One region of the Thalassospira sp. A3_1 genome, then DNA from elsewhere that is predicted to be linked to it. Evidence: predicted binding sites of a transcription regulator. Region 1 holds the regulator's gene; each other region holds the start of a gene.
What was found. The regulator PhoB, encoded in region 1, activates phosphate uptake and scavenging genes when phosphate is short. The targets are predictions, from matches to a motif close to TNTCATAAAACTGTCA.
Positions count from the first base shown of each region.

Region 2: a site for PhoB is predicted at 1,063-1,078, ahead of J7395_RS14135 (choice-of-anchor I family protein). Genes of this name have one in related genera too.
Region 3: a site for PhoB is predicted at 1,860-1,875, ahead of J7395_RS12415 (HAD family phosphatase). Genes of this name have one in related genera too.

Region 1 covers NZ_JAGHQQ010000001.1:643,660-647,446, forward strand. The annotation lists gene J7395_RS02940 (cation:proton antiporter) at 1-1,340, shown strand, start outside; gene phoB (phosphate regulon transcriptional regulator PhoB) at 1,402-2,097, opposite strand; gene phoU (phosphate signaling complex protein PhoU) at 2,115-2,837, opposite strand; gene pstB (phosphate ABC transporter ATP-binding protein PstB) at 2,859-3,662, opposite strand; gene pstA (phosphate ABC transporter permease PstA) at 3,664-3,787, opposite strand, start outside.
Region 2 covers NZ_JAGHQQ010000003.1:143,772-147,558, reverse strand. The annotation lists gene J7395_RS14135 (choice-of-anchor I family protein) at 1-1,009, opposite strand, end outside; gene J7395_RS14130 (FAD-dependent oxidoreductase) at 1,183-2,208, shown strand; gene J7395_RS14125 (DUF2256 domain-containing protein) at 2,213-2,437, shown strand; gene pgi (glucose-6-phosphate isomerase) at 2,417-3,787, opposite strand, start outside.
Region 3 covers NZ_JAGHQQ010000002.1:1,125,698-1,129,484, reverse strand. The annotation lists gene J7395_RS12425 (ABC transporter permease) at 1-765, shown strand, start outside; gene J7395_RS12420 (dienelactone hydrolase family protein) at 842-1,666, opposite strand; gene J7395_RS12415 (HAD family phosphatase) at 1,948-2,562, shown strand; gene J7395_RS12410 (SRPBCC domain-containing protein) at 2,631-3,116, opposite strand; gene J7395_RS12405 (HAD-IA family hydrolase) at 3,106-3,787, opposite strand, start outside.

The sequences.
Region 1 (3,787 bases):
ATACCCGTTTCGGCCGTGCAGCCCTTGCCATCCTGCTGTTGCAGGACGTCGCGGTTGGTCCCTTCTTGATCATGGTGCAGGCCGCTGGCAAGGCCGGAACCGAAACCAGCCCATGGATCAGCGCGTTAAGTGGGGTCGGCGCTGTTGCCGTCCTGCTGCTGGCCGGTCGTTATCTGCTGCCACGACTGTTTCGTTATATTGCGTCCCTTAAAAATCCCGAACTTTTTGCCATCGGCACCCTGTTTGTCGTTCTGGCTGCCAGTACCCTGACCGAGGCCGCCGGTCTTTCGATGGCGCTTGGTGCCTTCATCGCCGGGGTAATGCTTGCCGAAACCGAATTCCGCCATCAGATCGAAGCCGACATTTCGCCATTTCGCGGGGTTTTCCTGTCGCTGTTCTTCATGTCAGTCGGCATGTCGGTGAATGCCAATGTCGTCATTGGTCAAGCCGGTACCATCATTTTATGGCTGATCGGGTTGCTGGTCGTTAAGGCGGCGGTCCTTTTCGGGTTATCCCTGTTGATCGGCTTTAACCGGGCATCATCGATCCGGGTTGCCATGAGCCTTGCCGCTGGCGGCGAGTTTGCCTTTGTCATGCTGGCACTGGCATCGCAGAATGGCGCGGTTCCGATTGATATCGCCGTAATGCTGATCCCGGTTGTCGCGATTTCGATGGGTCTGACCCCCTCCCTGATTTCATTGGGCCACCGGATCGAACAGAAACTTCATCCCAAGGAAAACGATCAGCTTAGCGAAATTTCAGATGAAACCGATGGCATTCAGAAGCATGTTCTGGTGATTGGTTGCGGGCGTGTCGGCCGGGTTCTGGCCCGTCTGCTGCGTACCAAGGATATCCCGTTCATCGTTCTTGAATCCGATGCCCAGCAGGTTTCACGCGGCCGTGCCGAAGGTCTGCCGGTTTATTTTGCAGATGGATCACGTCCGGAAACATTCCGAGCGGCCCATACAGAACAGGCCCATATTGCCGCCGTTGCCATGGGGAACCCACACGCAACCGAAAAGACGGTTGCCCTGTTGCGCCAGCACTATCCACACCTGAAAATCTTTGCCCGCGCACAGGACATCACCCATATCGGGCCCCTGTCACGCAGCGGTGCGGATGCCGCCATCCCCGAAGTACTCGAAACCGGTTTGCGCCTGTCCGACCATGTTTTGGCAGCCTGCGACATCCCGCAGGAAGATATCGATACCGAAATTGCCAAGTTCCGTCGTGCCGATATGCTTCTGATGAACGAACTGGCGCCACGCACCGCGCGCCAGAAAACCGAAGATCCGGCATCAAAATCGGCCAAACCGGTAAAATCCAGGAAAACCACCTGAAAACAAAAACCCCCATCATAAGGATGGGGGTTTTTCGTTTCACCTTCCGGAATAACCGCGATCAGGCGGCTTCGACATCCAGTGCGTAACCAGCGGCACGAACCGTACGGATCACATCGCGCGTTCCCTTGACGTCATTCAATGCCTTGCGCAGGCGGCGAATATGTACGTCAACCGTTCGGGTTTCGACATAGATGTTCGGACCCCAAACCGCGTTCAGAAGCTGCTCGCGCGAGAAAACCCGCCCCGGATGTTCGAGGAAGTAACGCAGCAGACGGAATTCGGTCGGGCCAAGATGTATGGCCTTGCCGTTACGGCTGACACGATGGGCGGCCAGATCCATTTCGATATCGGAATAGATCAACTGCCCTTGTGGTTGCGCCGGGCCGGATCGGCGAAGCAACGCGCGAATACGCGCCAGCAATTCGCCAATCGCGAATGGCTTGGTCACATAATCGTCGGCACCGGTATCAAGGCCACGGATGCGGTCACCTTCTTCGCCACGCGCGGTAACCATGATCACCGGCAAATCGCGGCTTTCCGGTTTCCGGCGGATCTGGCGGCAAACCTCGATCCCCGACATTACCGGCAACATCCAGTCCAGAAGGACCAGGTCGACATGGGTTTCAGCCAGAATCTTCAACGCTTCGTCACCGTCTCCGGCTTCGACAACCTGCATCCCCTCGCGTTCGAGGTTGTAGCGCAACATGGTTACGATTGCAGCTTCGTCCTCGACGATAAGAACCGTTGGGTCCATCTTCCTATGCTCCAGTGTCACTCATTCGGTTCTACGACAGCGAAATTCGCCGCGTCATTTTTTGGCCGAGTATCCATCGGCAGGTCTTCACCCTTGATCCGGTAATAGATCGTTTCGGCGATATTGGTCGCGTGATCGCCAATACGTTCGATGTTCTTGGCAATAAACAGCAGATGGGTCGATGCCGTGATGTTACGCGGATCTTCCATCATATAGGTCAGCAATTCACGGAACAGGGAGTTATACATATCGTCAACTTCCTGATCACGCGCCCAGACACGCTGGGCCTTTTCCGCATCGCCTTCGATATAGGCGTCCAGAACGTCCTTGATGATTTCCTGGCACAGCTTCGCCATGTTCGGGATCACCTGAACCGGACGGATCGGCGGCACCTGGTTGAGAACCTGCGCGCGCTTGGCAATGTTTTTCGCCAGATCGCCAATACGTTCCAGATCGTTGGAAAGTTTAAGTGCTGTCACCACCTGACGCAGGTCATCTGCCATCGGCTGACGCAGGGCCAGAAGACGTACGGCAAAATCCTGTACTTCCTGTTCCAGCGTATCGATACGATGATCGGAAATAATGACCTTTTCGGCCAGTTCCGAATCCCGCTTCACGATTGCGCGGATCGCAGAAATCAGCTGGCTTTCGGCAAGCCCGCCCATCTGCGAGATGATATTGTTCAAACGGGTCAGTTCTTCGTCAAACGAACTGACGATATGGTGTTTTTCGTCGGCCATCTAAAATACTCCTGCCCGGAATTAACCGAAGCGACCCGTGATGTATCCCTTGGTGCGTTCGTCCTTGGGATTGGTGAAAATTTGATCGGTTTCGCCCACTTCGACCAGCTTGCCGAGGTGGAAGAACGCCGTGCGCTGCGACACGCGGGCCGCCTGCTGCATGGAGTGCGTTACGATCACAATGGTGTAGTTCGAACGAAGTTCGTCGATCAGTTCCTCGACCTTTGCGGTCGCAATCGGGTCAAGCGCCGAGCACGGCTCATCCATCAGGATGACTTCCGGGCTGACGGCAACCGCACGTGCGATGCAAAGGCGCTGCTGCTGCCCACCCGAAAGACCGGTCGCTGGTTCCGGCAGGCGGTCTTTGACTTCTTTCAGAAGGCCTGCCCGTTCAAGCGAGGTCATGACGATCTCGTCAAGCTCGTCCCGCGAGTTCACCAGACCATGAATACGCGGACCATAGGCCACATTGTCATAGATCGATTTCGGGAAGGGGTTCGGTTTCTGGAACACCATGCCGATACGGGCACGCAACTGAACAACGTCGATGGCCTTGTCATAGATGTCACGGTCATCAAGCGTCACCTTGCCGTTGATCGTGACACCGTCAATCGTGTCATTCATGCGGTTCATGCAGCGCAGGAAGGTCGATTTGCCGCAGCCCGACGGACCGATCAGCGCGGTAACCTGACGTTCGACAATGTCAAGATTGACATCGAAAAGCGCCTGGTTGTCGCTATAGAAAAGATTAAGGTCACGGGCCGTCATTTTCGGGCTAGTGACTGACGGCTCTGCCGTCATTGCGCTTTGAGTTACAACAGCCATTTTACCACTTCCGTTCAAATTTCTTGCGCAGATACACGGCCAATCCGTTCATCAGGATCAGGAAGCCCAGCAACACCATGATCGCCGCCGAGGTTTTCTCGACAAAGGCTCGTTCCGGACTGTCA
Region 2 (3,787 bases), on a different contig from region 1:
CGCGGGTTTCTTCGCTGTAACCGTCGTAATCGCGAGAATCCCCTTCATTTGCCGTCAGGACCCAGGTTTTGCCGCCGATTTCGATCGTATCAATCGTATCTGGCATATACATGCCCATGACCGGCCAAGTGCGAATGTTGATTTCGCCGTCCTTGTCGCTGGCATCAAACGCGTTGACCGAATGATCCTTGAAGCCAAGTCCGGCAACCCGGATAACATTTGCGGTCTCAATGTCGATGATCGCCACCGCGTTGTTTTCCTGAAGCGAAACATAGGCCGTTTTGCTATCTTTCGAGACGGCGATATATTCCGGTTCGATATCCTGTGCCACGCTCGAAGTGCCCGGGTTTGACGTGCGCATGCCATATGGCAGGTCCGTCCCGTTCAGGAATGCGAAGGAAATATTCCGCACATCGGCATCCGACAGATCGGCAAGATTTCCGGACACCGGAATAATCGAAATGCTGCCTTCGGGATCATTGTCGAATGCGTCGTTCGGCTCCCCTTCGTTCGCAACCAAAACGTATTTTCCATCCGGGGTAAACTTGATCATGTCTGGCAACGCGCCGACAGTTACCGCAGCAATGAAATCACCATTGGTGTCGAAGAAGACGGCCTTGCCCGGTGCCTGTTTGTCGTCATTCTCGACCGCGGCGGCAACGATGTTGCCATGGATGGCAACGCTGTTTGCTGCCTTACCCCAGGTTGCAAGTTTGATCGAGCCAAGTTTGGCAAGTTTGTCCGGGTTCGACATATCAAGAATATCGATTGCCTTTTCACCGCCATTCACGACGAAAATGCGCTTGCTTGCCGGATCATAAGCCGGGATTTCAGCCGCACCTTCGTCAAAAAGACCGGTGCGATATTCACCCATCGGCACAATCGAAAGCGGTTTGGCCGCCGGCGAGGCCGTATCGACCGTCATGGCCATGTTGCTCGAATGAGACGCCGTACCACAAGCCCCGAGAAGCACAGACATCGCTACAGTCGCCATTAAAGAATAACGCATAAATTCCCCCTGATGTTCGGTTTAATCGTGGCAGATAACCTGCTGATAACGCGTAACAGTTTGATGACGACAAGGTGACAGTTTCATAAATATCGGGCACTGCAAGATGCTCCAAACGCCATCGGCCAGCGTAAGACATCAAAGGTTGAAAATTTTAAGGCAGAAACAGCAAAATGGCCGCAATCAAGATCGCCATTATCGGTGCAGGAATGGCCGGTTTAAAGGCAGCAGCCACGCTTCACCAGGTCGGCGCTAATGTAACGGTCTTTGAAAAAAGCCGCGGCACGGGCGGACGTCTGGCGACACGGCGCACCGAATTTGGCAATTTCAATCACGGCGCCCAATATGTCACTGCCCTTCATCCTGATTTCAGGGCATTCCTTCATCAGGCAGAAAACCGGAAAGCGGCCCATAACTGGAACCCGAACCTGCATCGCGGAGCTTTGGCGCACCTGGATATGCCGTCGCAATCAATCACAGACGGCAATGCCGCCAAAGATATCTGGTATCAGGGCGCACCGCAGATGAACAAACTGATCACCCCGCTTCTGGCACCGTTTGAAATCTGCAAGCAACACCGCATTACCCGTATCGAAACCGCCGGACCGCGCAATTTTGTCCTGCATGACGATTTGGATGGTGAATTCGGCCCGTTTGACGGTGTGATCGTTACCGCGCCAGCGCCGCAATCGGCAGAATTGCTGCAACCGCTTGCCGCACGATTTGATCCGATTGCCGATGTTGAAATGGCCCCATGCTGGGCTGTGATGATCGCTTTTGCCAAACCGTTGCCAACGGCATTTGACGCGATGATCCATCCTGATCCGGCGATAAGCTGGGCGGCGCGCAGTGGCGATCACCGTCATCTGATCCACAAGCCATCCCCCGACCTTTGGGTTTTGCATGCCAGTCCTAAATGGTCCCGCGACAACCTTGAAGAGGACAAGGAACGCATCGCGTCCCGATTGCTCGATAAACTGCGCGCGGCAAGTGGTGCCAGACTTCCCGATGTGATTTCAATAGACGCCCATCGCTGGCGATATGCCCGGACTATAACGCCACTTGGTCGAAGCCATTTGGCCGGAATAAACGGACGCATAATTGCCGCGGGTGACTGGTGCCTGGGGGCAAGGGTAGAAGCGGCATGGCGCAGCGGAAAATGCGCCGCACACGCCATGATCGAAGCTCTAATCGGGTGATCGGATGGCCCGAAATGCCAACGGTAAACGACCTGAAAAGGCGAACCTGCCGAACAAGGTTTGCATGACCTGTAACCGGCCCTTCGCATGGCGACGTAAATGGCGCGATTGTTGGGATGATGTCAAATATTGTTCTGCCCGCTGCCGGGATCATCGCGTACATAACAAGGGCGGCATCAGACAGACTGACACCACCCTTCGGATCGACTTAACCGCGAAGTGCGTGTAACTGATTGATCAGCCCCGCCGTTGAAGCATCACGCGCATCGGCTGTTTCATTCCCCTGCACCATCGGCAGCAATTCCTTGGCAAGCTGCTTGCCAAGTTCAACCCCCCACTGGTCATAGGAATTGACGTTCCAGATGATGCCCTGAACAAAGATTTTATGTTCATACATTGCGACCAGACGCCCCAGCGTAAAGGGATCAAGCTGCTTATAGAGGATCATGGTGCTGGGCTTGTTCCCGGCAAAGACCTTTTGCGGGGCCAGAACATCAATCTCGGCCGGGGACAGATTGCCACCGGCAAGTTCATCGCGGACTTCCGCCTCTGTCTTGCCGCGCATCAGGGCTTCGGCCTGCGCAAAGCAGTTTGCGACCAGTTTGTCATGGTGGTTCGATAACGGGTGCAAGGCATTCGCCGCAACGATGAAATCAACCGGGATCAGTTCTGTACCCTGATGGATCAACTGATAAAAGGCGTGCTGGCCATTGGTGCCGGGTTCGCCCCAGATGATCGGACCGGTTTCATAATAGATCGGCTTGCCATCGCGGGTAACGGATTTGCCGTTACTTTCCATATCGGCCTGCTGCAAATAAGCCGGCAGGCGCGAAAGATGCTGGTCATAAGGCAGGATCGCCTGACTGGAAGCCCCCAGAACATTGCGATACCAGACCCCGATCAACGCCAGCGTTACCGGAATATTCCGGTCAAGCGGAGCTGAACGGAAATGGTTATCCATCACCTGTGCGCCACGCAGCAATTCTTCGAATTTCCCGTACCCGACCGCAAGAATGATCGGCAATCCGATAGCCGACCAAAGGCTGTATCGCCCACCGACCCAGTCCCAGAAACCAAACGCGTTGTCAGTATCAATGCCGAATTCTGCAACCTTGTCCAAGGCAGTTGACACCGCGACAAAATGCTTGGCAACTGCACCTTCATCTTTCAGCAAACCAACCAGCCAGTCACGGGCCGAATAGGCATTTGTCAGGGTTTCGTCGGTGGTGAAGGTTTTGGATGCAATGATGAAAAGCGTCGTTTCCGCATCAAGGTTTTTCAGTGTATCAACGATATGCGCACCATCGACGTTGGAAACGAAATGGCAGCGAATACCGTCGATATGATACGGACGAAGTGCCTCGTTCACCATGACCGGCCCAAGATCGGAACCGCCAATCCCGATATTGACGACATCGGTGATCGCCTTGCCGGTATGGCCTTTCCAGTCGCCGGTATGCACGCGCGCGGCAAAGCGTTTCATACGTACAAGGACTTCCTTGATGTCGGGCATAACGTCCTTGCCGTCAACCATCACCGGATTGCCATCCAGATTGCGAAGGGCTGTATGAAGAACAGC
Region 3 (3,787 bases), on a different contig from region 1:
AAGAAAAAAGACTTCGCGAAAGCAACACCGTGGCTCAGCGCAATCGGGCTTTTTGTTTTGTGGGAACTGATCGTGCGGATTTTCAATATCCCGGTCTATGTCCTGCCAACACCGTCCGAAAGCATTATGGTCGGCTGGGAATTTCGTGCCGCCATCTGGATGCACGCGCTTCAGACGCTTTATACAACGCTTGCGGGTTTTGCCATTGCGGTTGTGTTTGGCGTCATTCTGGGGGCGCTGGTGGGGTCGAGCAAGGCGGTTTACGACGCGGCCAATCCGCTTCTGGTCGGGTTTAACTCCGTCCCGAAGGTCGCCCTGGTCCCGGTCCTTGTGATGTGGTTTGGCATCGGCACGGTTCCGGCGATCATTACCGCATTCCTGATTTCGTTCTTCCCGATTGTGGTCAATGTGGCGACCGGGCTGGCGACCCTTGAACCCGAATTGCGCGATGTGTTGCGATCCCTTGGCGCGACGCGACGCGATATTCTGGTCAAGGTCGGCTTCCCGCGTGCGATGCCCTATTTCTTTGCATCGCTTAAGGTCGCGATCACGCTGGCCTTTGTCGGATCGGTGATTTCGGAAACCGTCGCATCGAACCTTGGCGTTGGGTATCTGATGCTGTCGGCATCGTCGAAATTCAACATGCCGCTGGTATTTGCCGGGTTGCTGGTGATCGCGGTGATGGGGATTGCGATGTACGAGCTGTTTAACATCATCGAACGCCGGTCGACCAAATGGGCCAATCGCGGCAATCCTGCGAATTAATAGCTGGCTCCGCTTAGATACGCAAAAGGCCGGGAAAACCCCGGCCTTTTTTATATGCAGACGATTGTATTGACGCCTAGGACAGATGGGTATCAAAGAAGCCCATCGTGCGTTCCCACGCCAGCATCGCGTCCTCGGCGTCGTAACGCCCGCCGGTCGGATTGGCAAAGGCGTGATCGGCCTCGTACCAGAAAATCTGATAATCGGTTTTTCCGGCTTCTTTGAGGGATTCCTCAAACCCTTCGACCATCGGCTTGTTGATGCTTTTATCAAGCGTGCCGAAATGCCCCATCAATGGCGCGCTTAGCGTCGAGACCTGTTCGGCGGTCTTTTTGACATTGCCGTAATAGACCACAACCGCATCAACATCGGCGGCAAGCCCGGTATTGAGCGACCAGCCACCGCCAAAGCACCAGCCAACCGTTCCGACCTTGCCGGTTGAATCCTTGTGATTTTTCAGTAATTTGACGGATTCCTGCAATTTTTCGGTGGCAATCGCCGGATCAACCGCCGACATCAGGGCCTTGGCCCCGTCCGGCGTGGTCGCAGCCGGTTTGCCATACAGATCAACCGCAAGCGCGATATAGCCCTGCTTGGCATATTCGGCGGCAACCGCACGGATCTGATCATTAAGCCCCCACCATTCATGGATCAGAATGACGGTCGGGGCCGGAAGGGTTGCGGGCATGGCGATTTCGGCGGTCATCTTTTCCCCGCCCGGGGTCGTGATCGTCACCGGCTCCAACATCGACCCGGCGGCATGGGCCAGAATCGGGTCGGCCAGAACGACTGCGAGTGGCAGGGCAACCGCCCCCTTCAGGAACAGACGACGATCTTCGTCCGTGGCCTTGGGCGGCGGGCCGAGATGGTCGTCTACGCCGCATCCGTCAAGCGTGCACATATTCAAGCCTCCTCTGTATTGTTACGATCAAGCGATTTTATCAGGTTGTATTTTACATGATGTTCTTCGCGTCATCATTTCGCAAGATGCGAAGAATTTGCAAATCACACTCGCGTCATAAATCCCGCTCATCGCAAAGAGTACGCGCCCAAATCCGTTACGGATCAACCCCTTGTATGATCATGGCGGCAATTGTCATCAAAATGCCCCCTTGCCCCGGCCCCGCTTGCCTGCTTTAACAAGCCGACTGCAATCGTGCTGCAATTCATCCCGAGGAAATCATGCGTACTATCGAAACGGTTCTTTTTGATCTGGGCGGCGTTCTGGTCGATTGGGACCCGCGGCATCTGTATCGCAAGATTTTCACCGACCCGGCCGAAATGGAACGCTTCCTGACCGAGATCTGTCATCCGCACTGGAATTTCCTGCATGACAAGGGTGCGCTTCGCTTTGCCAAATCAATCCCCGATCTTCAGCATCGCTATCCGGAATATAGCGATCAGATCGCGGCATGGATGGAACGCTGGCCGGAAATGATGAAAGGCTCGATTGACCGCACCGTTCACATCCTGGAAGAACTGAAATCGCGCGGCAATGTGCGTTTGTTTGCCCTGACCAACTGGTCGGCGGATACCTGGCCGCATGCGATTGAACGGTTCGGTTTCTTAAGCCATTTCGAAGGCATTCTGGTATCGGGTCAGGAAAAACTGGCCAAGCCCGACCCACAGATTTTTGATCTGACGGCAGCACGTTTCAAGCTTGATCCGCGCGAAACCCTGTTTATCGATGACAACGAAAAGAACATTCAGCAGGCGCGCGAAATGGGCTTTGCCACCCACTGGTTCCGCGACCCGATCCGCCTGCGCCGTGACCTGATGGAATATGGTCTTCTGTAATCACGGACCGAACCAGAATGACAAAGGGCGCCAAACCGGGCGCCCTTTTTTGTGCGATGATCAGCCGATCAGTGCCGCTTGGCTGTCAGGTAATTGGCAAAGCACTGTTCGAAAACATATTTCCAGCCGCTTTCATACCCGTCGCGGACCATCGGGGCGATTTCACCCAGATTTTTCCAGTCCCAGTGTTTAAGCCGGATCACGCAACGGCCAAAGGCATTCTGCTCGAACGTGACGCTGATGCGGGTATAGGCCCCCTCTTCCCAGCCGGGATGCCAGGTAAAGGCGATATGCTCGCCCGCCTGCCAGATATCGACAGTCCCCCAGACCACCGGGTCGCGGCCCTTGGCATGTTCAACGATCCTGCCACCAAGCCCGGGATTCATCTCGACCGATTTGCAGTTTTCACGCGCCAGTGAATGGCTGTCGGTCGGCCACCAGTTGCCAAAGCCGTTGGTGAACGCCTCGAACGCATATTCGGGCTCGACCGGGACGGTAATTTCCACCCGGATCGGCTTTAAATCGTCGTCTTTGTGATCGGCTTCAGGCAGCATCGCGGCCAGTTCCCCACATGGTTTCCAGCAGCCCGGGCAACTGATCAAAATGATCAATCACGGCATGTGCCCCGGACTTGTTGAGCGTTTCAACATCGTGATACCCCCAACTGACGCCAATGGCCAGCATCCCGGCCGCCCGACCCATTTCAATGTCATAGGCCGTATCGCCAATGATCACCGCATTGGGCGCATCGACACCAGTTTCATCCATCGCCGCATGCAACATCGATGGATGGGGCTTGGATGGATGATTGTCGCAGGTCTGAAGGGTAACAAACCGTCCTTCAAGCGCGTTACGCGCCAGAACCGCATCAAGCCCGCGGCGCGCCTTGCCCGTCGCAACGCCCAAAAGCCAGTTGCGTGTGTCAAGTTCGGCCAGCATTTCGCGCACACCGGGGAAAAGCGGTTCATAGAAATCCGGGGTCTGGCGCAATTCAAGGAATGCCGCCTTATAGGCCGCGGTAACGCCTTCGATAATCGCGTCATCAAGCATGCCCGGTGCGGCAAGCTTGCGGATCGCTTCGGGCAGGCTCAGACCGATGATGGTACGTGTCTTTTCAAGGCCGGGGCAATCAAGGTCATGTGCGGCAAAGGCATGATCCATGCAATGTGCAATCGCATGCTGGCTATCAACCAAGGTGCCGTCACAATCAAATACCACAAGCCTG